DNA from 3 places in the Pseudomonas sp. FA117 genome. Region 1 is predicted to be linked to each of the others. Evidence: predicted binding sites of a transcription regulator. Region 1 holds the regulator's gene; each other region holds the start of a gene.

Region 1 (10,057 bases):
CGACGGCGTGCTGACCGACGGCCGCCTGTACTTCCTCGAAGACGGCAGCGAATTCAAGACCTTCAACACCCTCGACGGCCACGGCATCAAGATGCTCATGGCCTCGGGCGTGACCACGGCGATCATCAGCGGGCGCAAGACCCCGGTGGTCGAGCGCCGGGCCCGCAACCTGGGCATCCCGCACCTGTTCCAGGGGCGCGAGGACAAGCTCGTGGTGCTCGACGGCCTGCTCGCCGAACTGGGCCTGAGCCACGAGCAGGTCGCCTACCTGGGCGACGACCTGCCCGACCTGCCGGTGATCCGCAGGGTCGGCCTGGGCATGGCGGTGGCCAACGCGGCGGCATTCGTGCGCCAGCACGCCCACGGCGTCACCCAGGCCCGCGGCGGCGAAGGCGCAGCCCGCGAGTTCTGTGAACTGATCATGCAGGCCCAGGGTACCCTGGACGCTGCCAACGCCCATTACCTGTAGGCCTCGCCATGCTCAGCAAGAAACTTCGAAATGCCGTGCTGCTGGCTGTCATCGCCGCACTGCTGGTGGCCGTCGGCTACTGGAACATCAGCCCCGAAAGCTTCCTCGACAAGCCCGTGGCGCAGGTCGACGAGAGCGCCATCGACTACTATGCGATCAATGCCCACAGCGTGCAGTTCCTGCCGGACGGCCGACTGCAGTACGAAATGACCGCCGACAAGGTCGAGCACCTCAAGGCCAGCGAGGTCACCCTGGTGACCACGCCCGACATGCACATCTACCGCGGCACCGCGTTCCCCTGGCATGTGCAGAGCGTGCGCGCCGAGGTCAACCCGGACGGTACCGAGGTCGAACTGATCGACAATGTGCGGATCGCCCGCACCGACGAAAAACAGCGCGACACCCTCATCACCAGCTCGCGCATGACGGTGTTCCCGCAGAAGCAATATGCGCAGACCGATCAAGCCGTTAGAATCGACGGCGCCGGTGGCACGACTACGGGCGTAGGAATGAAAGCGTATTTGGAAGACGGCAGGATGGACCTGCTGTCCAACGTAAGAGGACAGTATGAGGCTCGTTAAAACCCTCCCCCTTTTGCTCAGCCTGAGCGCAGCACTGGGAAGCGCGAGCGCCTTGGCCCTGCCGAACGACCGTGACCAGCCGATCCGCATCCAGGCGGACAACGCGCACCTGGACGACAAGCAGGGCGTTGCCACCTACACCGGCGATGTGATCATCACCCAGGGCTCGATGATGATCAAAGGCAACACCGTGACCATGACCCGTGCCGCCTCCGGCGACATCGACGTGGTGACCTCGGTGGGCAACCTGGCCTACTTCGAGCAGCAGCAGAGTGCCGCCAAGCCCGACAAGATGAAAGGCTGGGCCGTCACCATCCAGTACCAGGCGCAGAAGGATATCGTCATCCTCACCGACCGCGCCAAGGTCGAGAACGAAGGCAACACCACCGAAGGCGAGAAGATCGTCTACAACACCAAGACCCAGGTGGCTACCGCCGGTCGTGGTGGCAACGTGACTGCACCTCGTCAGCGTATCGACATGGTGATCCAACCGAAGAAAAAGGCCGAGTAAATGGCAACCCTCAAAGCCCAGCACCTGGCCAAGAGCTACAAGGGCCGCCAGGTCGTACGCGACGTCAGCCTGTCGATCGACAGCGGCCAGATCGTCGGCCTGCTCGGCCCCAACGGCGCCGGCAAGACCACCTGCTTCTACATGATCGTGGGGCTGGTGCAGGCCGATCAGGGCCGCGTGCTCATCGACAGCCATGATGTCAGCCACCAGCCCATGCACGGCCGTGCCCAGGCCGGCATCGGCTACCTGCCGCAGGAAGCCTCGATCTTCCGCAAGCTGTCGGTGGCCGACAACATCATGGCCATTCTCGAGACCCGCAAGGATCTCGACCGCGACGGGCGGCGCAAGGAACTGGAAAGCCTGCTGCAGGAATTCCACATCAGCCATATCCGCGACAACCTCGGCATGAGCCTGTCCGGTGGTGAGCGCCGCCGCGTGGAAATCGCCCGCGCCCTCGCCACCTCGCCGAAGTTCATCCTGCTGGACGAACCCTTCGCCGGTGTCGACCCGATCTCGGTCGGCGACATCAAGCAGATCATCCACCACCTCAAGGCCAAGGGCATCGGTGTACTGATCACCGACCACAACGTGCGCGAGACCCTCGACATCTGTGAGACCGCCTACATCGTCAACGATGGTCAACTGATCGCCGAAGGCGATGCCGAGACCATCCTGGCCAACCAGCTGGTCAAGGAAGTCTACCTGGGCCACGAGTTCCGACTCTGACGACCGGGGACCTGCCTGGAGCATTGGAAAAGCCTGCCGAAAGGGGCTTAAGTGTTACAGTGCTCTAGGCAAACGCTACAATTTCAGGCATATAACTTGCTTAAGATTTGGCGCTCCGGCGCCCTGTAGTGGATGGCGCATGCGCGCCGGCGAACAAGGTATTAAGCCCCAGCCATGAAACCATCGCTCGTCCTAAAAATGGGCCAGCAACTGACGATGACCCCGCAGTTGCAACAGGCCATCCGTCTGCTCCAGCTCTCGACCCTGGACCTCCAGCAGGAAATCCAGGAAGCGCTGGAATCCAATCCGATGCTCGAACGCCAGGAAGACGGCGACGACTTCGACAACAGCGATCCGATGGCCGAGAACGGCGAAAGCAAGCCTGCCACCGAATCCCAGGACAGCAGCTTCCAGGAAACCACCGCCAGCACGGAAACCCTCGAAGAAGGCGAATGGAGCGAGCGCATCCCCAACGAACTGCCGGTCGACACGGCCTGGGAAGACATCTACCAGACCAGCGCCAGCAGCCTGCCGAGCAATGACGACGACGAGTGGGACTTCACCACCCGCACCTCGGTCGGCGAAAGCCTGCAGAGTCACCTGCTGTGGCAGCTCAACCTGGCACCGATGTCCGACACCGACCGGCTGATCGCCGTCACGCTAATCGACAGCATCAACGACCAGGGCTACCTGGAAGACAGCCTCGAAGAGATCTGCGCAGGTTTCGACCCGGAACTGGACATCGAACTGGATGAGGTCGAAGCGGTACTGCACCGTATCCAGCAGTTCGAGCCCGCCGGCGTCGGTGCGCGCCACCTGGGCGAGTGCCTGCTGCTGCAACTGCGCCAACTGCCGGCCAGCGTGCCGTGGATGGCCGAGGCCCAAAGCCTGGTCACCGACTACATCGACCTGCTCGGCAGCCGCGACTACAGCCAGTTGATGCGGCGCATGAAGCTCAAGGAAGACGAACTGCGCCAGGTCATCGAACTGGTCCAGAGCCTGAACCCGCGCCCGGGCTCGCAGATCGAGTCCAGCGAACCTGAATACGTGGTGCCCGACGTCATCGTGCGCAAGGACAGCGACCGTTGGCTGGTCGAGCTGAACCAGGAGGCGGTGCCGCGCCTGCGGGTCAATCCGCAGTACGCAGGTTTCGTGCGCCGCGCCGACACCAGCGCCGACAACACCTTCATGCGCAACCAGTTGCAGGAGGCGCGCTGGTTCATCAAGAGCCTGCAGAGCCGCAACGAGACGCTGATGAAGGTCGCCACACAGATCGTCGAGCACCAGCGCGGCTTTCTCGACCACGGCGACGAAGCCATGAAGCCGCTGGTCCTGCATGACATCGCCGAGGCGGTGGGCATGCACGAGTCGACCATCTCCCGGGTCACCACGCAGAAATACATGCACACCCCGCGTGGCATCTACGAATTGAAATACTTTTTCTCGAGCCACGTGAGCACCGCCGAAGGCGGCGAATGCTCGTCCACGGCGATTCGCGCGATCATCAAGAAACTGGTGGCCGCGGAAAATCAGAAAAAGCCATTGAGTGACAGCAAGATCGCTGGTTTACTGGAGGCACAAGGCATCCAGGTAGCCCGTCGCACCGTCGCCAAATACCGCGAATCGCTAGGCATCGCACCGTCGAGCGAACGCAAGCGACTGATGTAGCCCCCGGATGTGCCACAGCGTTTCAGTGGCAGGTGCAATACCTGCCTCTTATATGCACGGGCAACAAAGGAGAAGCTGTATGCAAGTCAACATCAGTGGACACCATGTAGAAGTCACCGAACCGCTGCGTGAGTACGTACTCGAGAAACTCGCTCGCGTGGAGGGTCACTTCGACAAGATCACCAACGTGCAGGTCATCCTGAAGGTCGAGAAGCTGCAGCAGAAGGTCGAGGCCACGCTGCAGATTCCCGGCGGCGAAGTGGTCGCCAACGCGGAACACGAAGACATGTATGCAGCGATCGACGCCCTGGCAGACAAGCTCGACCGCCAATTGAAAAAACACAAGGAAAAACAGCAAAGCCTGCTGCAAGGTGCAGCTGCCCGCTGATCCCCCTCATCCATGATCCGACTTGAAACCATCCTGACCCCCGGCCGTTCCCTCGTGAACGTGCCGGGCGGCAGCAAGAAGCGCGCCCTGGAAAAGGTCGCCAACCTCATTGCCGAGCAAGTACCTGAGCTTGCGATGCAAGACGTCTTCGAAAAGCTCATCGCTCGCGAAAAACTGGGCTCCACCGGCTTCGGCAATGGCATCGCCATTCCCCACTGCCGCCTGGAAGGCTGTACCGCCCCCGTCAGCGCCCTGCTGCATCTGGACGCCCCGATCGACTACGACGCCATCGACGGCGCCCCGGTTGACCTGCTGTTCGTGCTGCTGGTCCCGGAAGCGGCCACCGACGCCCACCTCGAACTGCTGCGCCAGATCGCCAGCATGCTCGATCGCAAGGAAGTCCGTGATCGACTGCGTGCCGCCGACAGCAGCGAAGCCCTCTACCAGGTAGTCCTGGACGCACAGAACGAGCACTGAACATGCGCCTGATCATCGTCAGCGGCCGGTCCGGCTCCGGCAAGAGCACCGCGCTCGATGTGCTGGAAGACAACGGCTACTACTGCATCGACAACCTGCCCGCCGGGTTGCTGCCGCAGCTGGCGGAAAATGCGCTGATCAACACCGAACTGCTGCAACCGAAGGTTGCCGTGTCCATCGACGCGCGCAACCTGCCCAGCCATCTGTCGCGCTTCCCCGAACTGCTGGCCGACGCCCGCGCCCGGCACATCCAATGCGATGTGCTGTACCTGGACGCCGACGAGGACACACTGCTCAAGCGCTTCTCCGAAACCCGGCGACGTCACCCGCTGACCAACGCCGACCGCTCGCTGGCCGAGGCCATCCGGGTCGAGAGCGAGTTGCTCGGCCCCATTGCCGACCTCGCCGACCTGAAGATCGACACCACGAGCCTGAATCTCTACCAGCTGCGTGACTCGATCAAGCTGCGTCTGCTGAACCAGCCGGAGCCCGGCACCGCTTTCCTGGTCGAATCCTTCGGCTTCAAGCGCGGCATGCCGGTGGACGCCGACCTGGTGTTCGACGTACGCTGCCTGCCCAACCCCTACTGGAAGCCGGAACTGCGCGACCACTCGGGCCTTGAACAACCGGTGATCGACTACCTCGCAGCGCAGGCGGATGTCGAGGAAATGTTCCAGGACATCTCCAGCTACCTGCTCAAGTGGTTGCCGCGCTTTGCCGCCAGCAACCGCGCCTATGTCACCATCGCCGTCGGCTGTACCGGCGGGCACCATCGCTCGGTCTACATCACCGAACGGCTCGGCCAGTTGCTGCAGCAAACCCTGAAAAACGTCCAGGTCCGCCACCGCGACCTCTAACCCACAGGATCCACCCCACGATGCCCGCCCGCGAAATCACCATCATCAACAAGCTGGGCCTGCATGCCCGGGCGGCGGCCAAGTTCGTCGGCGTGGCCGGGAAGTTTCCCTGCCAGGTGCGGGTCGGCCGTGCGCCCGACAAGCTGGTGGACGGCAAGAGCATCATGGCAGTGATGATGCTCGCCGCAGGTAAAGGTACCCAGGTGCACCTGTCCACCGAGGGCGAGCAGGACGACGCTGCGCTCGAAGCCCTGGTGGCGCTGATCAACAACTATTTCGACGAAGGCGAATGAGCCGACAGGCAAGCGCGGCCTTGCCACGCTGACGGACAGTCAGGACATCGCGGTATCCATCACCATCATCAGGCAGAAGCCGATGCACAGCCCGAGGCTCGCCAGGCGGTGGTTACCATTGCTGCGTGACTCGGGAATGATCTCCTGGGTCACCACCAGCAACATCGCCCCCGCCGCGCAGGCCAACCCCAGCGGCAGCAACAGTTCGGCGACATTCACCAACCAGGCGCAGAGCACTGCCGCCACCGGCTCCACCAGCCCGGATGCCGCCCCGATCAGAAAGGCCTTGAAGCGTGGCATGCCCGCTCCCGCCAGTACCAAGGCGATCACCAGGCCTTCGGGAACATCCTGCAAGGCAATGCCCATGGCCAGGCTGTCGGCATCGGGCATGCCTCCTCCGGCCGAGACGCCAACGGCCATGCCTTCAGGGATGTTGTGCGCAATGATCGCGGCGACGAACAACCAGATCCGCGCCGCAATCACCGGCTCGTTGCCCTGCCTGACCAGCGACTCGGGAGAAACCCTCGATACCCTCAGATCCACCAGGAACAGGCACAGCGCCCCGGCCAGCAGGCCCGCACTGACCAGGCTACCGGCGCCCCACGGGCTGAAACCGATGGATTGCGCGGCATCCAGCCCTGGAATGATCAGCGAGAACGCAGTGGCCGCAAGCATCACGCCAGCACCAAAGCCGAGCAGGGTATCGGCCACCGCCACCGGCATGTTGCGAATCACCAGTACCGGTACCGCGCCCAGCGCCGTGCCCAGCGCACACAAGGCCCCGCCTTCGAGCGCACGCAGCATGCGTGGTTCCAGGTCCAGCCAGGCGATGCCCCGTGCCACCAGCAGCGCCGTACCGACCAGCAACAGCAAGGTCCCAAGCGCCAGGCGGAACAGGCGCACACTGCTGACAGACATCACCTCCGAGCGCATACCGGGTCGACTCACTTGAGGGCTTCGAGGTAACGACGTTCCACTTCGGCCCAGTCGACGACGTTGTAGAAGGCACCGATGTATTCCGGACGACGGTTCTGGTACTTGAGGTAGTAGGCGTGCTCCCACACGTCCAGCCCCAGGATCGGCGTATTGCCGTGCATCAGCGGGCTGTCCTGGTTACCACTGCTTTCCACCACCAGTTGTTTTTGCGGGGTGACGCTGAGCCAGGCCCAACCGCTGCCGAACCGGGTCAGCGCGGCCTTGGTGAACGCCTCCTTGAACGCCTCGAAGCCACCCAGCTGTCCGTCGATGGCTGCCGCCACCTGCCCCTTGGGCTGGCCGCCGCCCTTGGGCGACATCACGGTCCAGAACAGCGCATGGTTGGCGTGACCGCCCCCCTGGTTGACCACGGCGCCCTGCAGCTTCTCGGGCAGTTGCCCGACCGCCCCGACCAGCTTGTCGATCGGCCACTCGGCCCACTCGGTCCCCTCGATCGCAGCGTTGAGGTTGTTGACGTAGGTCTGGTGATGCTTGCTGTGGTGGATCTCCATGGTCTGGGTGTCGATGTGCGGTTCCAGCGCATCGTAGGCGTAGGGCAGTGCAGGCAAGGTATGGGGCATGTCAGTGGATTCCGTAGGCAGGTGAACGGGGGGTGACATCCGGCCGGGCAGCCAGCGCGCTCGTCGCCGGGGCGTGGCGGTCGAGCAGCCGCTCGGTGCGTGGGTACTGGCCGTATTCGGCGATGAAATTCAACAATTCGGTGTAGGTGCGCCCACTGTGGCGCAATGCGGCCTCGCGCAAGGTCTGTGGCAGGCGCGGCTCCTGACTGGCCTGGAGCAGGCGCTGGTGCGCGGCGCACAGGTAGTCGGCGCTTTCGTGGGGCTGGTTCAGGCGCAGGTGCAGGTCGGCCAGGTTGTGATGGGCAATGACGAAGGCTGCCACCGCTTCATCGACGTCATGCCAGCGCTCGAACAGCACCTGGGCCAGCGCCAGGGCCTGCAGGTAGAGCTCCCGCGCATCGACCAGCTCGCCCTGTTCGAACAGGCGGTTGGCACTTTGGGTGGTGCGTTTCCAGTGCTGCATGACGTGTCTCCTGAACGGGGAACGCGGATCAGATACCGCCAGCGGTGAGTTTTTCCGGATCCAGCAGGGCTTCGAGCTGATCGCGCGACAGGTCGGTGTGCTCCAGCGCCACCTCGACGATCGGACGCCCCTGCTGGTAGGCGGTCTTGGCGATCTCGGCGGCTTTCAGGTAACCGATGATCGGGTTCAACGCCGTGACCAGGATCGGATTGCGCGACAGCGCTTCCTTGAGCTTGGGCTCGTTGACCTTGAAGCTGGCGATGGCCTTGTCCGCCAGCAGGCGGCTGACGTTGGCCATCAGTTCGATGCTCTCCAGCAGGTTGCGGGCGATCACCGGCAGCATCACGTTGAGCTCGAAGTTGCCCGACTGGCCGGCAACGGCGATGGTCGCGTCGTTGCCGATGACCTGCGCGGCAACCATTGCAGTGGCTTCGGGAATCACCGGGTTGACCTTGCCCGGCATGATCGAGGAACCAGGCTGCAACCCCTCGAGTTCGATTTCGCCAAGGCCGGCCAGGGGGCCGGAGTTCATCCAGCGCAGGTCGTTGGCGATCTTCATCAGTGCGACGGCGGTGGTCTTGAGTTGGCCCGACAGTGCCACGGCCGTGTCTTGCGAACCGATCAGCGCGAACAGGTTGTCCCCGGGGGTGAACGCAACACCGGTCAGGTCGCTCAGTTCGCGGGCAAAGCCTGCAGCGAACTGCGGATGGGCGTTGATCCCGGTGCCGACTGCGGTGCCGCCCTGGGCCAGAGCCTGCAGCGCTGGCAACGTGGCTTGCAGGTGCGCACGGGCCGCCTTGATCTGCGCCGCCCAGCCACCGAGCACCTGGCTCATGCGTACCGGCATGGCATCCATCAGGTGGGTGCGCCCGGTCTTGACGTAGCGATGCACTTGCACGGCCTTGCTCTCGATCACCTGGACCAGGTGCTCCAGCGCCGGCAGCAGCTGCTCGTGCAACGCCAGCGCAGCGCTGACGTGAATGGTGGTCGGGATGATGTCGTTGCTGCTCTGGCCGCAGTTGACGTGGTCGTTGGCATTGACCTTGTCACCGAGCAGGCGACTGGCAAGGGTGGCGATCACCTCGTTGGCATTCATGTTGGAACTGGTGCCGGAGCCGGTCTGGAACACATCCACCGGGAAATGCGCGATGAAATCCTCGGCCAGCAGCTGCTCGACGGCCTTGACGATGGCGCCACCCTGCCCTGCGCTCACCTGTTCCAGCTCGATGTTGGCCTTGGCCGCAGCCGCCTTGGCCAGCAGCAGCGCACGAATGAACTGCAGCGGCATGCGCTGGCCGCTGACCGGGAAGTTGTCGACCGCGCGCTGGGTCTGGGCACCATACAGGGCCTGGGCCGGCACCTGCAGTTCGCCCATGCTGTCGCGCTCGATACGGGTATTACTCATCATCGGATCCTTGCATCAGTTCATCGGGGGAAATCGAAGGCAACAGCACGCAGTTGGCCAGTTGCAGCGCATACGGCTGCCAGCGCTCGTTGCGCTCGCAGCGGTCGAGGTTGCGCAGGTCGAGCAGCGGGCGCCAGGCCTGGTCCAGGCACTGGCAGCGCCAATGCCAGGGCAGCATGCGGTCGCAGGCGGTATCCAGCAGCAGACGGAAGGACGTCAGGGCCACGGTCCAGGGCGAGGTCTCGGTGCAGCACACCAGATAGCGGCCCTCGGCCAGGTAATGCTCGATCAGGCGCGGTTCGTCGGGCTCGAGGGCGCAGCGGATGCGACGGCTCAGCCAACGCCAGTTTTCCAGGTAGGGCAGTTCGTGGAGGACGGTTTTCATGAACATCATCGCCGGGGTTACTGGATAATGATATTCATTATTAAGTGATAAATAGAATCACTTCAAGAGAAAATCCATGCACAAAAAACCCGGCGCGATGGCCGGGTTTTCCATTCCTGGCAGGATCGGGGCAGGCAGCCCTACCCGGTCAGCTACCGGCGACCATCATCCGCTCGATCAGCACCGAACCGCTGTGGATGTTGCTGCGGGTTTCGACATCGCTGCCGATGGCGACAATCTGCTGGAACATATCCTTCATATTGCCGGCGATGGTCACT
Region 2 (10,057 bases), 2.7 Mb from region 1:
CTGTGGGAGCGGGTTTACCCGCGAAGCAAACACCGCGGTGCATGGCACCGGCTTTGCCGGTGTTCGCGGGGCAAGTCGCAGCGGCGAACCGCCGCTCCCACAGGTACTGCACAGGCCAGGCAGGAGCCCTACCTGCTAGGAAAAGCGAATCTCGACCTGCCCCCGTTCCATCCTCACCGGCCACACCCGCAACCGCTGCCCTGCATCCTCCAGACAACGCCCATCGCGCAAGCTGAAATGCTGCTTGTACAAAGGTGCCGCCACCACCAACTCGCCCTGCAGGCTGCCGACCAGCCCCCGGCCGATGACATTGGCCCCCGAACGCGGGTCGCGGTTGTCTACGGCGTACAGCGTTTGCACCTGACCGGGCAGGTAGAACAGCGCGACCTGCTCGCCCTCCAGCCACACCACCACGCCGGAATCGGCGACCAGGTCATCGGCGCGGCATACCGCCAGCCAGTTATCGTGTTGCGCTACAGCAGCATTGGACAGGCTCATCAGACGATCTCCTCGACAGTGGGAATCAGGTGCAAGGGTGCCGCAGGCCGGCGCTGTTCGCGCTCGCGCACGAAATGCACGTCCGGGTCCGGACGCTGGTCGTTGACGAAGGTGCGGAAGCGCTTGAGCTTCTCCGGGTCTTTCAGGGCGTTGGCCCACTCGCATTCATAACGGTCGACCACATGCTGCATCTGCGCCTCCAGCTCATCGGCAAGGTGCAGGCTGTCGTCGAGGATCACCGCCTTGAGGTAGTCCAGCCCGCCTTCGAGGCTTTCGCGCCACACCGAGGTGCGCTGCAGTTTGTCGGCGGTGCGGATGTAGAACATCAGCACGCGGTCGATGATGCGCACCAGGGTGTCGTCATCCAGGTCGGTGGCGAACAGCTCGGCGTGGCGTGGACGCATGCCACCGTTGCCGCAGACATAGAGGTTCCAGCCCTTCTCGGTGGCGATCACGCCGATGTCCTTGCTCTGCGCCTCGGCACACTCGCGGGTGCAGCCGGATACCGCGAACTTGAGCTTGTGCGGCGAACGCAGGCCCTTGTAGCGGTCTTCGATGCGCAAGGCCATGGCCACGCTGTCCTGCACGCCATAGCGGCACCAGGTGCTGCCGACACAGGATTTCACCGTGCGCGTCGACTTGCCGTAGGCGTGACCGGTTTCGAAGCCTGCCTCGATCAGCTCGCCCCAGATCAGCGGCAGCTCGTGCAACTGCGCGCCGAACAGGTCGATGCGCTGACCGCCGGTGATCTTGGTGTAGAGGTCGTATTTCTTCGCCACCTCGCCAATGACGATCAGCTTGTCCGGGGTGATCTCGCCACCGGGAATGCGCGGCACCACCGAGTAGGTGCCGTTCTTCTGCATGTTGGCCATGAAGGTGTCGTTGGTGTCCTGCAGCGGCACCAGCGAAGGGTCCATGATCGGTTGGTTCCAGCACGAGGCGAGGATCGAACCCACGGTCGGCTTGCAGATGTCGCAACCGACGTGGCCCTTGCCGTGACGCTCGAGCAATTCGTCGAAGCTGCGGATGCCCTCGACCCGCACCAGCGCATAGAGCTCCTGGCGGGTGTAGGCGAAGTGCTCGCACAGGCTCTTGTCGACCGTCACGCCACGGGCGGTCAGTTCGTGCTCGAACACCTGCTTGAGCAGCGCCGCGCAGCCGCCGCAACCGCTGGCCGCCTTGGTGCAGCCCTTGACTGCGGCAAGGTCCGCGCAGCCGCTGTCGATCGCTGCGCAGATCGCACCCTTGCTGACGTTGTGGCACGAACAGATGGTCGCGCTGGCGGGCAGTGCATCGGCACCGAGCGTGGGTGCCCCGCCGCTTTGCGGGAGGATCAGCGCAGCCGGATCCGCTGGCAGGGCAATGCCGTTCTGCACGTGCTGCAGCAGGGTGTCGTAGTAGCTGTTGTCGCCGACCAGTACCGCGCCGATCACCCGCTTGCCGCTGGCGTCGATCACCAGGCGCCGGTAGCAGGCGTTGGCTTCGTCGATGTAGCGGTAGCTGCGCGCTCCGGGGGTCGCACCATGGGCATCGCCGATCGAGCCGACATCCACGCCCAGCAGCTTGAGCTTGGTCGACATGTCGGCACCGGCGAACTCGGCGCTGGCCTCACCGACCAGCAGCGCAGCGAGGTTGCGCGCCATGCTGTAGCCGGGCGCGACCAGGCCGAACACACTGCCGTTCCATGAGGCGCATTCGCCGATGGCGAAGATCCGAGGATCGCTGGAGCGGCATTGGCCATCGATGACCACGCCGCCACGCGGAGCAATCTGCAACTCGCACGCACGCCCCAGCGCATCACGCGGGCGAATACCGGCAGAGAACACGATCAGGTCGGTTTCCAAGGTCTCGCCGCCGTCGAAATTCATGCGGTGGCGATACGCTTCTCCCGCATCGATCGACTGGGTGGCGCGGGACAGGTGCACGCCGACTCCCAAGGCCTCGATCTGCGCACGCAAGGCCGCGCCGCCTTCCTGATCGAGCTGCACCGGCATCAGCCGTGGCGCGAACTCCACCACATGGGCTTCCAGGCCCAGCGACTTGAGGGCATTGGCTGCCTCCAGCCCCAGCAGCCCACCGCCAACCACCACGCCACGCCGTGCCCCTGCCGCCGAGGCACGGATAGCGTCGAGATCGTCGAGGGTGCGGTAGACCAGGCAGGCGGTACCGCTGGAGCCCTCGATAGGTGGCACGAACGGGTAGGAGCCGGTGGCCAGCACCAGCTGGTCATAACCGTAGCGGCCCTGGGCGGTGACGACCTCGCCCAGCCCCCGGTCGATCTCCAGCACGGCTTCGTGCAGATGCAGGTGCACGCCGTGCTGAGCATGGTAGCCAGGCTCGCACAGGGCCAGCGTCTCGGCGCTGCTGTCGGCGAAGTATTCCGACAGGTGCACGCGGTCGTAGGCGCGCTGGCGCTCTTCGCCGAAGACCCGCACCTCGAAGCGCGCCAGCGCGCCGCGCTCGATCAGTTGCTCGACCAGGTGATGACCGACCATGCCGTTGCCGACGATGACCAGTCGCTCTCGTTGTCCGTCGTTCGCTGTTGCCTTCATCGCCGATCCTCGATCACGGTGTGCGGGGTGACCCGCAGCCAAGACAAAAAAAGGCGCCTGGAGCCGAAGCTCCAGGCGCCTTTGCCTGTACTCATCAGTGTGAGGCCCCTGTCGATCGCCGTTGATCAATGGGGCTGTGTTGTACATCCTGCAAAGCAGGGAGCGTGCCAAGGTTGCAGTCGCTGCCGCAGCCATCGCCGCACAGGCCTGCCGCTGCAGGGTCTGCAGCGTTGCGCAACCTGTGGCAGCGCGCTGGTCCCGCGATGGCGCCGTACGCTGCACCGCCTCAAGCCGGTGCAGCCCTCCCCATCCCGGTGCACTCAGTACACATCGCGCCGATAGCGCTTGCTCTTGCCCAACCCCTCGACATAATCAGCTGCTGCCTCGGCGCTCATCTGCCCGTGCTCGGCCACCACCTGGCGCAGCGCGGTATCGACATCCCTGGCCATGCGCTGCGCATCGCCGCAGACATAGACATAAGCCCCCGCCTCCAACCAGCGCCACAGCTCGGCGCCCTCTTCGAGCATGCGCTGCTGGACATAGAGCTTCTCGGCCTGGTCGCGCGAGAACGCGGTGCTCAGACGCAAGTGACCACTGGCCTGCCAGGCCTGCAGCTGCTCGCGGTAGTAGAAATCCAAAGCGGCGTGCTGCTCACCGAAGAACAGCCAGTTGTCACCCTTGGCAGCACGCGCTTCGCGTTCTTCGAGGAAGGCACGAAACGGTGCGATGCCGGTGCCGGGCCCAACCATGATCACTGGCGTGGCGTCATCCTCGGGCAAGCGGAAGTGCCGTGCGACCTGCGTAAAGATCGCCACGTCCAGGCCCTCGGCGCGGTCGGCGAGAAAACTCGAACTCACCCCCTTGCGCCGGCCGTGACGCACCGTGGAAACGGTCAGGTGCACCTGCTGCGGGTGCGCCTTCGGGCTGGAGCTGATCGAGTACAGCCGTGGCTGCAAGGGCTTGAGCAGCGTCAGCCATTGCGTGAGCGCCAGTTGCTGGGGGAAGGCATCCAGCACATCGGCCAACTGCCGCCCCCACAACCACGCCTTGAGCTGCGCCTTGTGCTCGGGTTGCAGCAACCTGCGCAACTCGCCGGCACCGGCCGCCTGACTGAACACCTGCAGTTGCTGCGCAGTGACCCGGGCAATCTCCAAGTGCCGCCGCATAGCTTCGGCCAGCGGCATGGCCGGCAGGTCGGGCAACTGCACCCGGGTCTGCCCGTCGAGGCCCATCAGCGCGAGCGTTTCCTCCACCAGCGCCGGGCAATTGTGCGGCCACACGCCCAGCGCATCGCCCGCCTCGTAGACCAGCCCGGTGCCCTGCAGGTCGAACACCACCTGGCGCGTTTCCTTGGTGGCACCGGGGGCATTCAGCACGCGATTCTCGATGATCGGTGCCAGGCAGGGCTGCAGTTTGCCGACCGTGCCCGCAGGCACGGACAGCACAGGTTCGCTGCTCGCCGAACCGAGCAACGGCAACAAGGCCTGCAGCCACGCGGTGAACGGCAGGTCGAAATCCGCTTCGCAGTCGACCCGCTCGAGCAGGCGCCGTGCGCCAAGTTCCGCCAGGCGCTGGTCGAGCTTGCGGCCGAAGCCGCAGAACTGGTCGTAGCTCGAATCGCCCAGGGCCAGCACCGCGAACGGCAACGCCGACCACTGATCGCCCTGTGCGCCCTGCAGCGCCTGCCAGAACGCCGAAGCGCAGTCAGGCGCATCGCCGTCACCAAAGGTGCTGGCGATCAGCAGTACGCTGGCAGCCCCGTGCAACTGAGCGGGGTCGACCGCGTCCATGCAACTCAGCTCGACGGCCAGCCCCGCCTCGCGCAGGTGCCCGGCACATCGCTCGGCAAGCGCCTCGCCATTGCCAGTCTGCGAAGCCCACAGCACCCGGTGCCGGGCCGTCTCGCTCGGCGCAGTGGCCACGGCCGCAGGCTGGGCGAACAGTCCGGCGATCAGGCCATCGACGAACAGCCGTCGTGCAGGCGCCAGCGGTGCACTGGACGGCAGGCTGGGCACGCCCTCGACACGCGCCTGCGCCAGGCCGAGCAGAAAGCCCTGCAGGTAGTGACGTTCCTCGTCGGCCAGGACGGGTGCGGGCAGGCGATCCAGACCCAGCAGGCGAGACAGGGTATCGGTGGGCATGGCAGCAGGCTCCGTTGGCATCGCGCCGGGCAGTTCGAGCGCGTCGATACGCTCGCCCGCCACCCGCTCCAGGCTCACGGCGCAATGCTTGAAGGCAGGTTGCAGGGAGGTCGGATCGACCGCATCGCAGGTCACGGCGTTGATCGCCAGTTGCTCGCCATACAGGTCGTTCCAGTGAAAGGGGGCGAAGCAGTTGCCGACCAGCACCCGCTCGCTGATGCGCGCAGGCAGCACGGCCTGGCCACGGCGCGAGTGGATCGCCACTTGGTCCTTGTCGGCGATGCCCAGGCGCCGGGCGTCTTCAGGGTGGATCTCGACGAAGGGGCCGGGCTCGAGCTTGTTCAGGCTCGGCACCTTGCCGGTCTTGGTCAGGGTGTGCCACTGGTGCTGCACACGACCCGTGTTGAGCACCAGCGGATAATCCGCGTCGGGCAACTCGGCCGGCGCCAGCCAGGGCCGGGCGAAGAAGCGCGCCTTGCCGCTGGCCGTGGGAAAGGCCAGCGCGGGTCGCTGGCCCTGGGCGTCGTGCAGCAGCGCCTGGCTGCTGCCGTCGTTGAGGTAGCGCAGCGGGCTGCGGTCGTCGCTGCGACCCGGCGCGCACGGCCACTGGCGCGGCTTGTCGCGCAGCTCGGCATAGCCGATGCCGCGCAGGTCATAGCCGGTGGCGGGGTTCCAGAAGTGGCGGATCTCGTCGTACACCGCCTCGGCATCGGCGTAGCTGAAGGCCTCGGCATAGCCCATGGCACAGGCGATACGGGCGATGATGCGCCAATCCTCCAGGCTTTCGCCGGGTGCTGCAACCGCACGCGGCATCAGGGTCAGGTTGCGCTCGCTGTTGATCATCACGCCCTCGCCTTCGGCCCACAGCGCGGCGGGCAGGAGGATGTCGGCATGGCGGTTGGTCTCGGTGTCGAGGAAGGCGTCCTGGGCGATCACCAGGTCTGCCTTGGCGAGGCCGTCGATCACCTGCTGGCGGTTGGCGACGCTGGCCACCGGGTTGCTGCAGATGATCCAGCAGGCCTTCACCTCGCCGCGCTTCATCTGCTCGAACAGCGCCACCGTGCCCTCGCCGCCTTCGCTGCGCAGGGTTCCCGGCGCCAGGCGCCATTGCTGCTCGACGAAGGCACGGTCGTCAGTCACCTGCGCCGAGCGCTGGCCCGGCAGGCCCGGGCCCATGTAGCCCATCTCACGCCCCCCCATGGCGTTGGGCTGGCCGGTCAGCGAGAACGGCCCGCTGCCGGGGCGGCAGATCGCGCCGGTGGCCAGGTGCAGGTTGCACAACGCGTTGCTGTGCCAGGTGCCGTGGATGCTCTGGTTCAGGCCCATGGTCCAGCAGCTCATCCACTCCGACGCACCGCCGATCCAGGCAGCCGCCTGGCGGATATCGGCCTCGGCAAGACCGGTCAGGGCCGCGACCCGCTCGGGAGGGTAATCGGCGAGAAACGCTGGCATGTCGTCCCAGCCCTCGGTGTGCCGGGCGATGAAATCGGCGTCTGTATGGCCATTCTCGTGCAGCAGGTAGAGCAAGCCGTTGAGCAGGGCCAGGTCGCTGCCCGGACGCACCTGCAGGAACAGGTCGGCCTTGTCGGCCGTGGCACTGCGCCGTGGGTCGACGACGATCAGCCGGGCCCCGGCCTTGACCCGGTCGAGCAGGCGCAGGAACAGGATCGGGTGACAGTCGGCCATGTTCGCGCCAATGACGAAGAACACCTCGGCGCGCTCGAAATCCTGGTAGCTGCCCGGCGGGCCATCGGCGCCCAGCGACTGCTTGTAGCCGCTGCCGGCACTGGCCATGCACAACCGCGAGTTGGACTCGATGTGGCGGGTACGGATGAAACCCTTGGCCAGCTTGTTGGCCAGGTACTGGGCCTCCAGCGACATCTGCCCGGACACATACAGCGCCACCGCATCCGGGCCGTGCTCATCGATGATCGCCCGCAGGCGCGCTGCCGACTGCACGATGGCCTCGTCCATGCCCGTGCGCACCGGCTGCTGGCTGCGCTGCTGACGCACGAAGGCGTGCTCCATGCGCCCGGCAGCCGTCAACGGCAGGTGCGCAGTCAGGCCCTTGGTGCACAGGCGCCCGAAGTTGCTCGGGTGCTGCTTGTCACCACTGACCTTGGTGACCTTGCCCTGCGCCACGGTCATGACAATGCCGCACCCGACCCCGCAATACGGGCAAACGCTGCGCACCTCGCTGCTGCTCATGGGTGGTCCCCCTGGAAATGCAAAAGGCGCCGGCTGCCCCGGCCTGCAGGGCAAGCGGGGCAACACGGCGCCTTTGTCGTGAAGATGTAGGGCCCCTCGGCGTTGAGGGGTCCGGATGCAGCTGGATCAGCAATTTGCGGGCCAGTTGGGCGATTGCGGCGGCCTTTGCCCCCTCCCACAGGCCGCGCAGCTTCCAGGGAGGGGTCCAGCCGCGAAAAGACCGACGCGATATCCGCCCCGTCTTGATGCCCCACGCACCAGAAGGTGACACATCGCCCAACCGACTATATGATTCGTATACGCTTCATATATCAGGAAGACTTCCCATGGGCATCGTCAAGATCTGCGACGACCTCCACGAAGACCTGCGCATCGCCAGCGCCGCCATGTCGCGCTCGATCAACGCCCAGGCCGAACACTGGATCCGCATCGGCATGCTCGCCGAACTGCACCCCCAGGCCACCTACCAGGAACTGCTGCGTCATCTGCTGCGCCAGGAGCAGGCCAACCTCAAGGAGCTGTTGCAATGAGCAAGGTGATACTCAAGGACGAAGCGCAACTGGCGCTGATGCGTCGCGCCGGGCAGTTGCTGGCGCAGGTGTTCGCCGACCTCGACGGCTTCATCCGCGCCGGGGTGACCACGATGCAGATCAACGACCGCGCCGAGGCGTTCATCGTCGAGCAACTCAAGGCGCGTCCGGCGAGCAAGGGTCAGTACGGCTTCCCCTATTCGCTGAACACCTCGGTGGACCAGGTGGTCTGCCATGGCATGCCGCGGGCCGACGAAGTGCTGCAGGAAGGCTCGATCATCAATGTGGACATCACTCTCGAACAGGGTGGCTACATCGCCGACTCATCGAAGATGTACTGCATCGGTACGATCAGTGAAGAAGCCCGGCGCCTGGTCGACACCACCTACGAGGCACTGTGCAAAGGTATCGAGCAGGTCCGCCCCGGCGCCACCCTGGGCGATATCGGCCACGCCATCCAGCAGTTCGCCGAGGCGGCAGGCTACAGCGTGGTGCGCGAGTACTGCGGTCATGGCATCGGCCAGCAGATGCACGAAGCGCCACAGGTGCTGCACTACGGCCAGCGGGGCATGGGCATGAAACTGCAGCCGGGGATGGTGTTCACCATCGAACCGATGATCAACCAGGGGACTCGTGGCACACGCACCCTGAAAGACGGCTGGACGGTGATCACCCGCGATGGCGGGCTGTCGGCGCAGTGGGAGCACACGGTCGCGGTGACCGCGCAGGGCTGCGAGGTGCTGACCTTGCGAGCCGAAGAGCGCCGCTGACGCGCCGCACCATTGCCCACCTGCGCGCCGCCTCTCTACAATCGCGGCACATCTCCCGCCCCGGACCCTGTTCATGGACGAATCCGCACAGCACTGGCTGCACGCCCTCTCAGCGCCGATGGCGGCGCTCAACGGTGCCAGCTACACCGCCCCCGAATACTTCGAGGGTGAAGACCAGACCGATCTGGAAAGCGGCTGGGGCATCAGCACCCGCGCCCAGTTGCTGGACGTGCTTGGCATGGCCGACAACGGCCACGCCAGCGAGATGAGCAACGCCTACTGGCAGTTCCAGCGCAGCCTGCCGAGCCAGTGGCAAGCGCTGCTCGAAACCCTGCCCCCGCGTGAGCGGGTCAAGTACCAGTACGCCGCGCGCACCTTCCCCGACTGCGGCCCCGGCGGCACGCGGGCCTGGGACATCGGGCGCATGAGCTTCCTGCTGCGCGCCGGGGTCAAGAAGGGTCACCTCAGCCGCGACGAAAGCCTCTACCTGCACTATCGCCTGGCCCTGCGCGCGCGCCATTACTACAACCGCTGGGACAGCTACATCGCCGGCTACCTGTTCGGCAAGGCACTGTGGAATGTCTCCGACAGCAGCGACGAGACCTTCGCCGCCAACCTCGAGCGCCAGGGCAACGAGCACTGGAACCGCTGCATTGCCCTGAACCTGCGGATCGGCGCCAACGAACTGCTCGCAGGCATTCCCTGGGACCTGCCGCTGCCAGAGCCGGAACGCCCGGCGTCACTGCACGAGGAGTGCTGGTCATGAGTTGCTGGATCCGCCTGGGCATCGACCCGACCCAGGACCTCGACATCATTCGCCAGGCCTACCGCAGCCGCCTGCCGACACACCATCCGGAAACCGACCCGGAGGGCTTCCAGGCCCTGCGCGCGGCCTACGACGAGGCCCAGCGCCTGGCCCGCGAACACGCCGAGACTGGCCTGACCGCCGAACAGCCAGCGCCCGCCGAGACCTCGGAGCCACAACCGAGCGAGGCCCTGCAGGCGTTCCACGCCCTGCTCGAAGACACCCGCCGACGCTATGAGCCGCAAGCCTGGCTGGACTACATCGCGCTGCTCGACGATCTGCCGCTCGAACAACTGGAAGACCTCAGCTGGCGCCTGCTGCACGACCTGCGCAACTGCGGGCCTATCGCCCACCAGTGCGCGCGTCTGCTCGCCCTGCGCCTGGGCTGGGCCGAGCAACTGCTGCGCCTGGCGCCGGAAGAGACCCATGAGATCGAAGGTTTCCTGCAGCGCATCGAGGATCCCGATCCGTTCGACACCCGCCTGATGCGCGACTGGTCGGCCGCCGCACAACTGGAAAGCCTGTGGTACTTCCGCAGCCTGGGCTACTTCCA
Region 3 (10,057 bases), 660 kb from region 1:
GCGGTGCTGCTGCGGGTACTGACCGTCGACGATTCGTCGGTGGCGCGCAAGCAGGTCAGCCGTTGCCTGCAGACCGTCGGCGTGGAGGTGGTGGCGCTCAACGACGGACGCCAGGCCCTGGACTACCTGCGCAAGCTGGTGGACGAGGGCAAGCGTCCGGAAGAAGAGTTCCTGATGATGATCTCCGACATTGAAATGCCGGAAATGGACGGCTATACCCTCACGGCAGAGATTCGCAGCGATCCGCGCATGCAAAAACTGCACATCGTCCTGCATACTTCGCTATCGGGTGTGTTCAACCAGGCGATGGTCAAGAAGGTCGGCGCTGACGACTTCCTGGCCAAGTTCAAGCCGGACGACCTGGCCCAGCGCGTGGTCGACCGGATCAAGGCGACGCATTGAAACGGCCGGGGGCCTTGCTCCCGGCGCAAGTGATTGAAAAGAGGCGGCAGCATTGTCTACGGGTAATTTGGATTTCGAACAGTTCCGGGTCTTCCTGGAGAAAGCCTGTGGCATCCTGCTGGGCGAAAATAAGCAGTATCTGGTGTCCAGCCGTCTCAACAAGCTGATGGAGCAACAGGGCATCAAGAGCCTGGGCGAGCTGGTGCAGCGTATCCAGACCCAGCCACGCAGCGGCCTGCGCGAGCAGGTGGTCGATGCCATGACCACCAACGAGACCCTGTGGTTTCGCGACACCTACCCGTTCGAAGTGCTGAAGAACAAGGTGATTCCCGAATTCATCCGCAACAACCCCGGCCAGCGCCTGCGCATGTGGTCGGCGGCCTGTTCGTCGGGGCAGGAGCCGTACTCGATCTCGATGGCGATCGACGAGTTCGAGCGCAGCAACCTGGGGCAGTTGAAGATGGGGGCGCAGATCGTTGCCACCGACCTGTCGGGTGCGATGCTCAACAACTGCAAGACGGGCGAGTACGACAGCCTGGCCATTGCCCGCGGCTTGTCGCAGGAGCGCCTGCAGCGCTACTTCGACCCCAAGGGGGCGGGTCGTTGGGCCGTGAAACCGGCGATTCGCAGCCGTGTCGAGTTTCGCTCGTTCAACCTGCTCGACAGTTATGCAGCGCTGGGCAAGTTCGACATCGTGTTCTGCCGCAACGTGCTGATCTACTTCTCGGCGCAGGTGAAGAAGGACATCCTCATGCGGATCCACTCGACGCTCAAGCCGGGCGGGTATCTGTTCCTGGGGGCTTCTGAGGCGCTGAATGGGTTGCCGGATCATTACCAGATGGTTCAGTGCAGCCCGGGAATCATCTATCAGGCCAAGTGAATGAAAAGGCCGGTATCGAGAGATACCGGCCTTTTCGTTTTCGGGCCTGGCCGTTGCTCGTGTGTCCAGTCAGCAAGGCCAGGATCGATCGAGGTTGCGATCAGAAGTCGTAGCGCACCTTCGCCGAGAACACATCGGCATTGAAGTCCGATTTGCCCACGTAGTCATAGTTGACCCCGAGGGTCACCGCACCCAGCTTGTAGTCGGCACCGATACCCGCTTCGTAGCTGTTGCGCACCGCGCTCGCACCTTGGGTCACGAACGGAGTGTTGCCGAGCAGGAAGGTCGAGGTGCTGTTGGTCTGGTCGGCGGCGAAGTCGTGGTAGGCCATCAGCTTGAGCTGCGGCTCCAGCCTGCCGACGCCCACGGCATAGCTGCCTGCCACCCGCACACCGGCGCCGAGTTCCAGGGTTTCGTAGCGTTCGTCTTCGACCTTCAGCGCCGCAGACGAACCCTTCTCGCGGTACCCATCAATGTCGACGCGGCTGTAGCGGGCGGCCACGCGCGGTTCGACCAGCAGGTGCGGGTCGAGGCGCCAGGTGTAGCCGCCTACCAGGTTGGCCGCCAATTGCTTGCTGTCGTAGTCGGCCTTGGCGCGGGTGTCGGCGATCTCGCGCTTGCCTTCGTTGTCGCCGAAGCCGTAGGTCAGGCTGGCGTCGACGAAGTAATTGCCCAGCGTGTAGGCGCTGTACAGGGTGAAGGCATGGCTCTCTACCGACGTCTTGTTGCCACTGCTGCCGTTGACGTCAGTGTCCAGGAAGCTGTACGCCAGGCCCAGGGTGAGCTGGTCGTCGAGCTTGCCATCGGCGCCGACGGCAATGCCGCGACTATAGGCGTTGTAACCCGCCACGCCGTCGCGGGTGCTCTGGGTGGCGTCACTGTACAGCGATTGAATCCACACGCCGGCCTGGCTGAAGCCTTCCCCCGACGAGGCACCACGCAGGTTGCTGGCGCGGCTGCTGATGGCGTTGCCGATCATGCGCTGGCTGCCCGTGGCCGCCTGGCGTGCACCGCCGTTGACCTCGGGTGCCAGCTGGCGGGCCAGTCTCGCGACCTGAGCCTGGTCGGCGTTGGCGGCGTAGGCCAGCAGCGGGTCGCCCTTGGGCAGTTGCGCCAGCAGGCCGTTGTCGATGGCGTTGCCGATCGCGCCCTGGGCATTGCCGTTGCCGCCACCTTCCTTGACGATTTCCGTGACTTCTTCGGCCGGCTTGGTGGTGACCTGTGCGTAGACCTTGTTGTCTTCCACCGCGCTGCTCTGCACGCGCAACAGTGCCGAGGTGCTGGTGACCTGGATACCGTTGGGGTCCAGGCTGTGGCCGGCGGTATCGACCAGTTGCACCTGGCCGGCTTCGACCAGCAGGTAGCGCGAGCCGGACGGCTGGAAGTCCTCCTCGTCGGCGTGCAGGGCGATGCGTGAGCCTTGCTCGAACCTGCTGGTGCCGCTGACCTTGAGTACCGCCACGCTCGGGTCGGTTTCGCTGGACAGTTCCAGGCCCAGCGCCGAGTTGCCGGCGATCGACAGGTTGCCGTCGATCACGGTGCGGGTTGCGGTCAGTGACAGGGTTGCGCGGGTATCATCGCCCAGGTAGCCGACGTCGATCCAGCCGTCGGGCTTGAGGCGGATGTCCGGGGTGGTGTGGGGCAGATAATGGGACTGGAACTCGCTGTTGCCCTCGACCTCGATGTTGCTCAATCCGTCGAGCATGCCGGTGATCTGGCTGCCCTCGCGCAGGATGAGCTCGACCGGCCGATTGCTGTGGCTGGCGTCGATGGCGACCTGGGCCATGATGGTGCCGCTGTTGAAGATGTTCAGGTCGCCGTGGTCGCGATAACCAGGTTGCTGGCCGGGGGCGTCGAACGCTACATCGCCGATGCGAATGCCGGTGCCGCTCATGGCGTAGATCGAGCCACGGTTGTCGATGTGTCTTCCGAGGTTGGTGGTCAGGGTTGCACCGTCGAGCGCGATGGCCTGGCTGTTGGTATCGCTGGCGACGATGTTGCCGTAGTTTCCGATGCTGTCCAGGCGGGTTGGCATGCCGGCGGCGCCGCCGCGCGAAGTGGCGTTGACGCTGATGGCGTTGGGGCCGCTGCTTTCGATGGCGCCGCGGTTGATGATCTTGCCCTGCACGGTGGCACCGGCCAGGTTGAGGGTGATCGCGTTGTAGCCATAGGCGCGGACCTTGGCGTCCTGGGCATTGACCAGGTCACCCTTGATCAGCGTCGATCGGCCGGGGGCGCTGGCCAGGTTGATGCCGTAGGCCTCTCGTCGGTTCACGATGCCGATACCGGTGCCGGCCTGCAGCGTGCCCTGGTTGACCAGGCTGCCATCGACGGTGGTATTGCTGATTTTCAGCGCATTGCCATCGAGGCTGGTGCTCCTGACGAACGCCTGGTTCACCAGGTCGCCGGTCACCTGGCTGTTGCGCAGGGTAAGGGCATCGCTGCGATTGACCATGTCAACGGTGGTGCGGTCGTTGTCGTTGATCGGGCTGTTGAAGGTCAGGCCGCCCTGTACCTTGGCGTCGTCGAGCACGATCGCGCTGCGGGAGATATTGGTGAAGCTGCCGCCGAACTCGAGCCCATTTGCGTAGTTCTGGTGGCTGGAGCTGAAGCCTGCATCGGTCAGCTGGACGGTCTGGCCGTGGGCGGGCAGGGCGCTGGCAGCGATGGCCAGGGCAAGCAGGGTCTTGCGGTAGTTCAGCGAGGGCACGGTTTCTTCCTTGGAAGGCGATGAGGACGGTGCGCATCCATGCTGACCCTGAAACCGTAAACCGTGGCTTCATGCCACATCTCTGCGCGGGTGCGAATCCTACGCCGGATAGTGGCAAAATAACACTATCGCGTTGACGTCAATTTTTTGGATTGCCGCTTTTGCCGCTCGGCAATTGCCGCTCCCCCGTCATCAGGCGGAAGCACTTTGCCGCTTTTCTGGCATGGGCGCCGTTTCGTTATGTAGCCGATGCCCGGTATTGCTGGGCTTGCGGGTGTTGGCACAGCCCTTGCTAAAGCTTGAGCAACGCAACGCTGGTCAACCTTCGAAGGTTCCCCGACATGAGCATCAGCTTCGACAAGGCCCTCGGCATCCATGAACAGGCACTGGGCTTTCGCGCCCAGCGCGCCGAGGTGCTGGCCAACAACATCGCCAACGCCGACACGCCCAACTACAAGGCGCGTGACATGGACTTTTCCTCGGTGCTTGCCGCCGAGGCAGACAAACAAAGCAACGGGCGTATCTCGCTGACCCGCACCAACGGCCATCACATCGAGGCCGAAGGCCTGGCCATGGGCGACGACAGCCTCAAGTACCGCACGCCGATGCAGCCGTCGATCGACCAGAACACCGTTGATGCCCAGATCGAGCAGTCGAACTACGCGCAGAACGCCATCGACTTCCAGGCCAGCTTCACCTTGCTCAACAGTAAATTCAAAGGGCTGGTATCGGCCCTGCGCGGAGAGTGACCATGTCCCTTGCCAGTGTCTTCAATATCGCCGGTAGCGGCATGAGTGCGCAGAACACGCGCCTGAACACCGTCGCCTCGAACATCGCCAACGCCGAGACCGTCTCGTCGAGCATCGACCAGACCTATCGTGCGCGCCATCCGGTGTTCGCCACCACCTTCGAGCAGGCCCAGAACGGTGCCGGCCAGTCGCTGTTCGACGACCAGGGCCAGGCCGGGCAGGGCGTGCAGGTCAAGGGCATCATCGAGGACCAGAGCAATCTGGAAGCCCGCTACGAGCCCAATCACCCGGCGGCGAACAAGGACGGCTACGTCTACTACCCGAACGTCAACGTGGTCGAGGAGATGGCTGACATGATCTCCGCCAGCCGTGCGTTCCAGACCAACGCCGAGCTGATGAACACCGCCAAGACCATGATGCAGAAGGTGCTGACCCTGGGTCAGTGATTGAGGAGCGCAAAGCATGGCAGTCAATGTTAATGATGTGCTCGCCAATTCCGGTGTGAGCAACGGCACCAAGAAGCCCACCAGCGAGCCGACCGACAAGAACGCGCTGGGCAAGGATGCGTTCCTGCAGTTGCTGGTCACCCAGATGCAGCACCAGAACCCGCTCGACCCGCAGGACAACGGCGAGTTCGTCGCCCAGCTGGCGCAGTTCAGCAGCCTGGAAGGCATCCAGACCCTCAACCAGTCGGTCAATGCCATTACCGGTGCATTGGGTTCGTCCCAGGCGCTGCAGGCTTCGTCGCTGGTCGGTCGCTCGGTGATCGTGCAGAACGACAAGGCCCTGGTCGATCCGAGCAAGAGCTTCAACGGCCAGGTCGTGGTGCCGCAGAACATCGAGAGCGGCAAGATCACGATCAAGGACAAGGACGGCAACGTCGTCAAGACCCTCCAGCTGGGCGAGCAGAAGAAGGGCACAGCCGACTTCATCTGGGACGGCACCAACGACAAGGGCGAGAAAGTCGCTGCGGGCAACTACACCTTCACCGCGACCACCACCGTCGATGGCAAGGCCCAGGAGATGTACACGCTGCTGCCGGCCACCGTCACCAGTGTCACCGTCGGCGGTACCGGCGGCGAGATGATGCTCAACCTGGCGGGTATCGGCAAGGTCGGCATCTCCAAAGTACAAACCATCGGAATCTAAGGCCGGACTGTTCGGCAGAAGGAGCAACGCATGTCTTTCAATATCGGCCTTAGCGGTCTCTACGCAGCCAACAAGCAACTGGACGTCACCGGCAACAACATCGCCAACGTCAACACCACCGGCTTCAAGTCCTCGCGTGCCGAGTTCGCCGACGTCTATGCCGGTGCCAACCGCCTGGGCGTCGGTCAGAACCAGGTGGGCAACGGTGTGCGCCTGGCGGCCGTGTCGCAGCAGTTCACCCAGGGTGACGTGAACAACACCGGCAACGTGCTGGACATGGGTATCCAGGGTCAGGGCTATTTCGTCCTCTCCGACAACGGCTCGCTGACCTACACCCGTGCCGGTGCCTTCCGCACCGACAAGGACAACAACGTGGTGACCTCCGATGGCCTGAACCTGCAGGGCTACGCCGCCGACAGCAGTGGCAAGATCCAGAAGGGCATCCTCACCAACCTGAAGATCGATACCTCGGCGCTGGCCCCGAAAGCCACCACCCTGATCGACCAGGGCATCAACCTGAACTCCTCCGCCGACACCATCCCGCTGGAAGTGTCCAACGGCGCGACCCCGCCGGTGATGGTGCCGAACAAGCCGTTCGACCCGGCCGACCAGTCGACCTACACCAAGTCCTTCCCGACCAAGGTGTACGACAGCCAGGGCAATGAGCACACCATGGAGCAGTTCTACCGCAAGACCGGCACCAACGAGTGGACCATGTACACCCTGGTCGACGGTCGCAACCCGTTGAATCCGGGCAGCACCACGCCGCTGACCGGCACCATGACCTTCAACTCCGATGGCAGCATCAAGGCCATGGCCACCGACAACACCACGGTGCCGGCGGCTTCCTGGAGCGTGACCAACAACACCTTCAGCCTCAAGGGCTGGATCCCGGCTGCCAAGGATGCCGCCGGCAACTGGGCGGCCAACGGTTCGACCGGCAATGCCGACGGCATGCGCCTGGCCATGAACAGCACCACCTCGTACAACACCGAGACCGCGCGCATGTCGCAGAACCAGGACGGCTATGCCACCGGCATCCTGTCGAGCCTGTCGATCGACTCCACTGGCGTGATGTTCGCCAGCTTCAGCAACCAGCAGTCGCGCGCCATCGGCCAGGTGGCCATCGCCAGCTTCGCCAACGACCAGGGCCTGCAGCAGATCGGCGGCACCCGCTGGAAGGAGACCTTCTCCTCGGGTATCCCGGGTATCGACGCGCCGAAGACCGGCACCCTGGGCTCGGTCGAGTCCAACTCGCTGGAGGCGTCCAACGTCAACCTGACCCAGGAGCTGGTCGAGCTGATCAAGGCGCAGAGCAACTACCAGGCCAACGCCAAGACCATCTCTACCGAAAGCACCATCATGCAGACCATCATCCAGATGACCTGATGGTCGCGGGTTGAGTGTGTCTGGACGAGCCCCTTTCCCGTGAAGGGGTTCGTCGTTTTTGTCGGAGGCATCATGAGAAAACTGGCTGTCGCACTGCTGACGGCGCTGTGCCTGCTCCAGGCCCAGGCCGGTACGGCCTCCTGGTGGCGCTGGGAAAGCCAGGTGGATGGGCGACTGGTGTGCTCGCAATGGTCGCCGGGGGAGGGCTGGAAGCGCTTTGCCGGGCCTTACAACAATGGTGGGTGCCGGGATTAGGCTCTCAAGGCGTTTCATGCAGACCCTGCCAAGGGCTTGAAGGCGGCAGTGTCTGCTTCGCGGCCACGACACCACTGTTGCTGAACTTTGGCACCCCTTTGCCGCGAGCGGCAATGCAGCGCCGGATAACCGACGTTCCGCCCTTGGCAAAAACCCGTAATAGCCCGTATCCACGGGCTTTTTCCTGTCCTTGAAAAAGTTGGTTCGGAACTTGCTTTATAGCCTGCATAGCAACGGTGAGCGGTAATCGATCGCCAGTGCAGCGGAGGATGACTGTGGACAAGATGCTTTACGTGGCCATGACCGGCGCCGCCCAGAACGCGGTGGCCCAGAAGGCCCATGCCAACAACCTGGCGAACGTTTCCACCACCGGTTTTCAGCGTGACCTGGAGCAGGCGCGTTCGATGCCGGTGTTCGGCGACAGCTTTCCGGCGCGTGCCTTCGCCATGAGCGAACGCCCGGCCACCGACTTCACCGCAGGCCCGATGATCGAGACCGGTCGCGAGCTGGACGTGGCGGTCAGCGGCAACGGCTTCATCGCCGTGCAGGCCCCCGACGGCAGCGAAGCCTATGTACGCACCGGCAGCCTGAACATCGACGCCCTCGGCGTGCTGCGTGCCGGCAACGGCATGCCGGTGATCGGCAACGGCGGTCCGATCGCCATTCCGCCAGAGCAGAAGGTCGAGGTTGGCGACGACGGCACCATCAGCATCCGCGCCATGGGTGAAGACCCGCGCGTGATGGCCGAGGTCGACCGCATCAAGCTGGTCAACCCCGACATCAAGAACATCAGCAAGGGTCTCGATGGCCTGATCCACACCAACAACGGCCAGCCGGCCGATGCGGACGTCAACGTCCGGGTGGTGTCGGGCTTCCTCGAGGGCAGCAACGTCAACGCCGTCGAAGAGATGACCTCGGTGCTGACCCTGTCCCGCCAGTTCGAGCTGCACGTCAAGATGATGAAGACTGCCGAGCAGGGCGACGAAGCCATGGCTCGGGTTTTGCAAATCAGCTAATTACCTTTGAACGGGTGCCGTAAAACAGGCGCACGAGGAGAACATTAAATGCTTCCGGCTCTCTGGGTCGCTAAAACCGGCCTGTCCGCCCAGGACACCAACCTGACGGTCATCTCCAACAACCTGGCCAACGTCTCGACCACCGGCTTCAAGCGCGATCGCGCCGAGTTCCAGGACCTGCTGTACCAGACCAAGCGTCAGCCTGGTGCCCAGTCGACCCAGGACAGCGAACTGCCCTCGGGTCTGCAGGTGGGTACTGGTGTGCGCATCGTCGGCACCCAGAAGAACTTCCAGACCGGCAGCCTGCAGACCACCGAGAACCCGCTGGACCTGGCGGTCAACGGCCGTGGCTTCTTCCAGGTGCTGCAGCCTGATGGCACCGTTTCCTACACCCGCGACGGTACCTTCCACCTGAACTCCGATGGCCAGATCGTCACCGCCAACGGCTTCGCCCTGGAACCTGCCATCGTCGTGCCGCCGGAGGCCCAGACCTTCACCGTCGGCCAGGACGGCACCGTGTCGATCACCACCGCCGGCAACGCTGCGGCGCAGATCATCGGCAACATCCAGACCGCCGACTTCATCAACCCGGCCGGCCTGCAGGCGATCGGCAACAACCTGTTCTTCGAGACCGCTGCCAGCGGCGCGCCGCAGATCGGCACCCCGGGCCTGAACGGCTTCGGCACCACCCTGCAGCAGACCCTGGAAAACTCCAACGTCAGCACCGTCGAAGAGCTGGTGAACATGATCACCACCCAGCGCGCCTACGAGATGAACTCCAAGGTCATCTCCACCGCCGACCAGATGCTCTCGTTCGTCACCCAGCAACTGTAAGCCCTGGCTCTAGCTACCCGGCCGCTGTCGCAGCGCCTGTTACACCGTGAGGTAAGCGTCATGAATCGTCTGTTGTCCGTCGTCGCCCTGGGAGCGGCTGTAGTGCTGGCCGGTTGCGTTGCCCCGGCGGCAAAGCCCAACGACCCGTACTATGCGCCCGTGCTGCCGCGCACGCCCCTGCCGTCGGCGGCCAACAACGGTTCGATCTACCAGGCCGGTTTCGAGCAGGACATGTATGGCGATCGCAAGGCGTTCCGCGTCGGTGACATCATCACCATCACCCTCAACGAACGCACCTCGGCGAGCAAGAACGCCGGCTCGCAGATCCAGAAGGACAGCAACGCCAACATCGGTCTGACCTCGCTGTTCGGCGCCACGCCCAACACCAACAACCCGTTCGGTGGTGGCGACCTGTCGCTGAACGCTGGCTACAAGGGCGAGCGCGCCACCAAGGGCGCCAGCCAGGCCAGCCAGGGCAATACCCTGACCGGCTCGATCACCGTGACCGTGGCCGAGGTGCTGCCCAACGGCATCATCGCCGTGCGCGGCGAGAAGTGGATGACCCTCAACACCGGCGAGGAGCTGGTGCGCATCGCCGGCCTGATCCGCGCCGACGACATCGCCACCGACAACACCGTGCCGTCCACCCGGGTGGCCGACGCGCGCATCACCT

Evidence for each region. Region 1 encodes sigma-54, which starts transcription at its own class of promoters, with help from an activator protein. Its sites were predicted from a motif close to ANTGGCATNNANNTTGCTNT; they were not measured.
Region 2: nirB (nitrite reductase large subunit NirB) is a predicted target of sigma-54. The motif match lies at 3,203-3,222, and genes of this name have one in related genera.
Region 3: flgB (flagellar basal body rod protein FlgB) is a predicted target of sigma-54. The motif match lies at 4,269-4,288, and genes of this name have one in related genera.

What each region holds. Positions count from the first base shown of each region.
Region 1 covers NZ_CM170675.1:4,745,938-4,755,994, forward strand. Annotated here, with positions in the region: gene AC1TXO_RS21930 (KdsC family phosphatase) at 1-469, shown strand, start outside; gene lptC (LPS export ABC transporter periplasmic protein LptC) at 478-1,050, shown strand; gene lptA (lipopolysaccharide transport periplasmic protein LptA) at 1,037-1,561, shown strand; gene lptB (LPS export ABC transporter ATP-binding protein) at 1,562-2,287, shown strand; gene AC1TXO_RS21950 (RNA polymerase factor sigma-54) at 2,462-3,955, shown strand; gene hpf (ribosome hibernation-promoting factor, HPF/YfiA family) at 4,035-4,343, shown strand; gene ptsN (PTS IIA-like nitrogen regulatory protein PtsN) at 4,356-4,820, shown strand; gene rapZ (RNase adapter RapZ) at 4,823-5,677, shown strand; gene AC1TXO_RS21970 (HPr family phosphocarrier protein) at 5,698-5,970, shown strand; gene AC1TXO_RS21975 (ZIP family metal transporter) at 6,010-6,903, opposite strand; gene AC1TXO_RS21980 (superoxide dismutase) at 6,915-7,526, opposite strand; gene AC1TXO_RS21985 (hypothetical protein) at 7,528-7,989, opposite strand; gene fumC (class II fumarate hydratase FumC) at 8,018-9,394, opposite strand; gene AC1TXO_RS21995 (FagA protein) at 9,387-9,788, opposite strand; gene pmbA (metalloprotease PmbA) at 9,928-10,057, opposite strand, start outside.
Region 2 covers NZ_CM170675.1:1,551,605-1,561,661, reverse strand. Annotated here, with positions in the region: gene nirD (nitrite reductase small subunit NirD) at 136-498, opposite strand; gene nirB (nitrite reductase large subunit NirB) at 498-3,050, opposite strand; gene AC1TXO_RS07335 (bifunctional nitrate reductase/sulfite reductase flavoprotein subunit alpha) at 3,371-7,399, opposite strand; gene AC1TXO_RS07330 (ParD-like family protein) at 7,726-7,929, shown strand; gene map (type I methionyl aminopeptidase) at 7,926-8,699, shown strand; gene AC1TXO_RS07320 (DUF1266 domain-containing protein) at 8,773-9,465, shown strand; gene AC1TXO_RS07315 (molecular chaperone DnaJ) at 9,462-10,057, shown strand, end outside.
Region 3 covers NZ_CM170675.1:4,089,993-4,100,049, reverse strand. Annotated here, with positions in the region: gene AC1TXO_RS18950 (chemotaxis protein CheV) at 1-402, shown strand, start outside; gene cheR (protein-glutamate O-methyltransferase CheR) at 455-1,282, shown strand; gene AC1TXO_RS18940 (autotransporter family protein) at 1,383-3,992, opposite strand; gene flgB (flagellar basal body rod protein FlgB) at 4,334-4,741, shown strand; gene flgC (flagellar basal body rod protein FlgC) at 4,744-5,187, shown strand; gene flgD (flagellar hook assembly protein FlgD) at 5,204-5,890, shown strand; gene flgE (flagellar hook protein FlgE) at 5,921-7,279, shown strand; gene AC1TXO_RS18915 (hypothetical protein) at 7,352-7,534, shown strand; gene AC1TXO_RS18910 (flagellar basal body rod protein FlgF) at 7,810-8,550, shown strand; gene flgG (flagellar basal-body rod protein FlgG) at 8,599-9,384, shown strand; gene flgH (flagellar basal body L-ring protein FlgH) at 9,445-10,057, shown strand, end outside.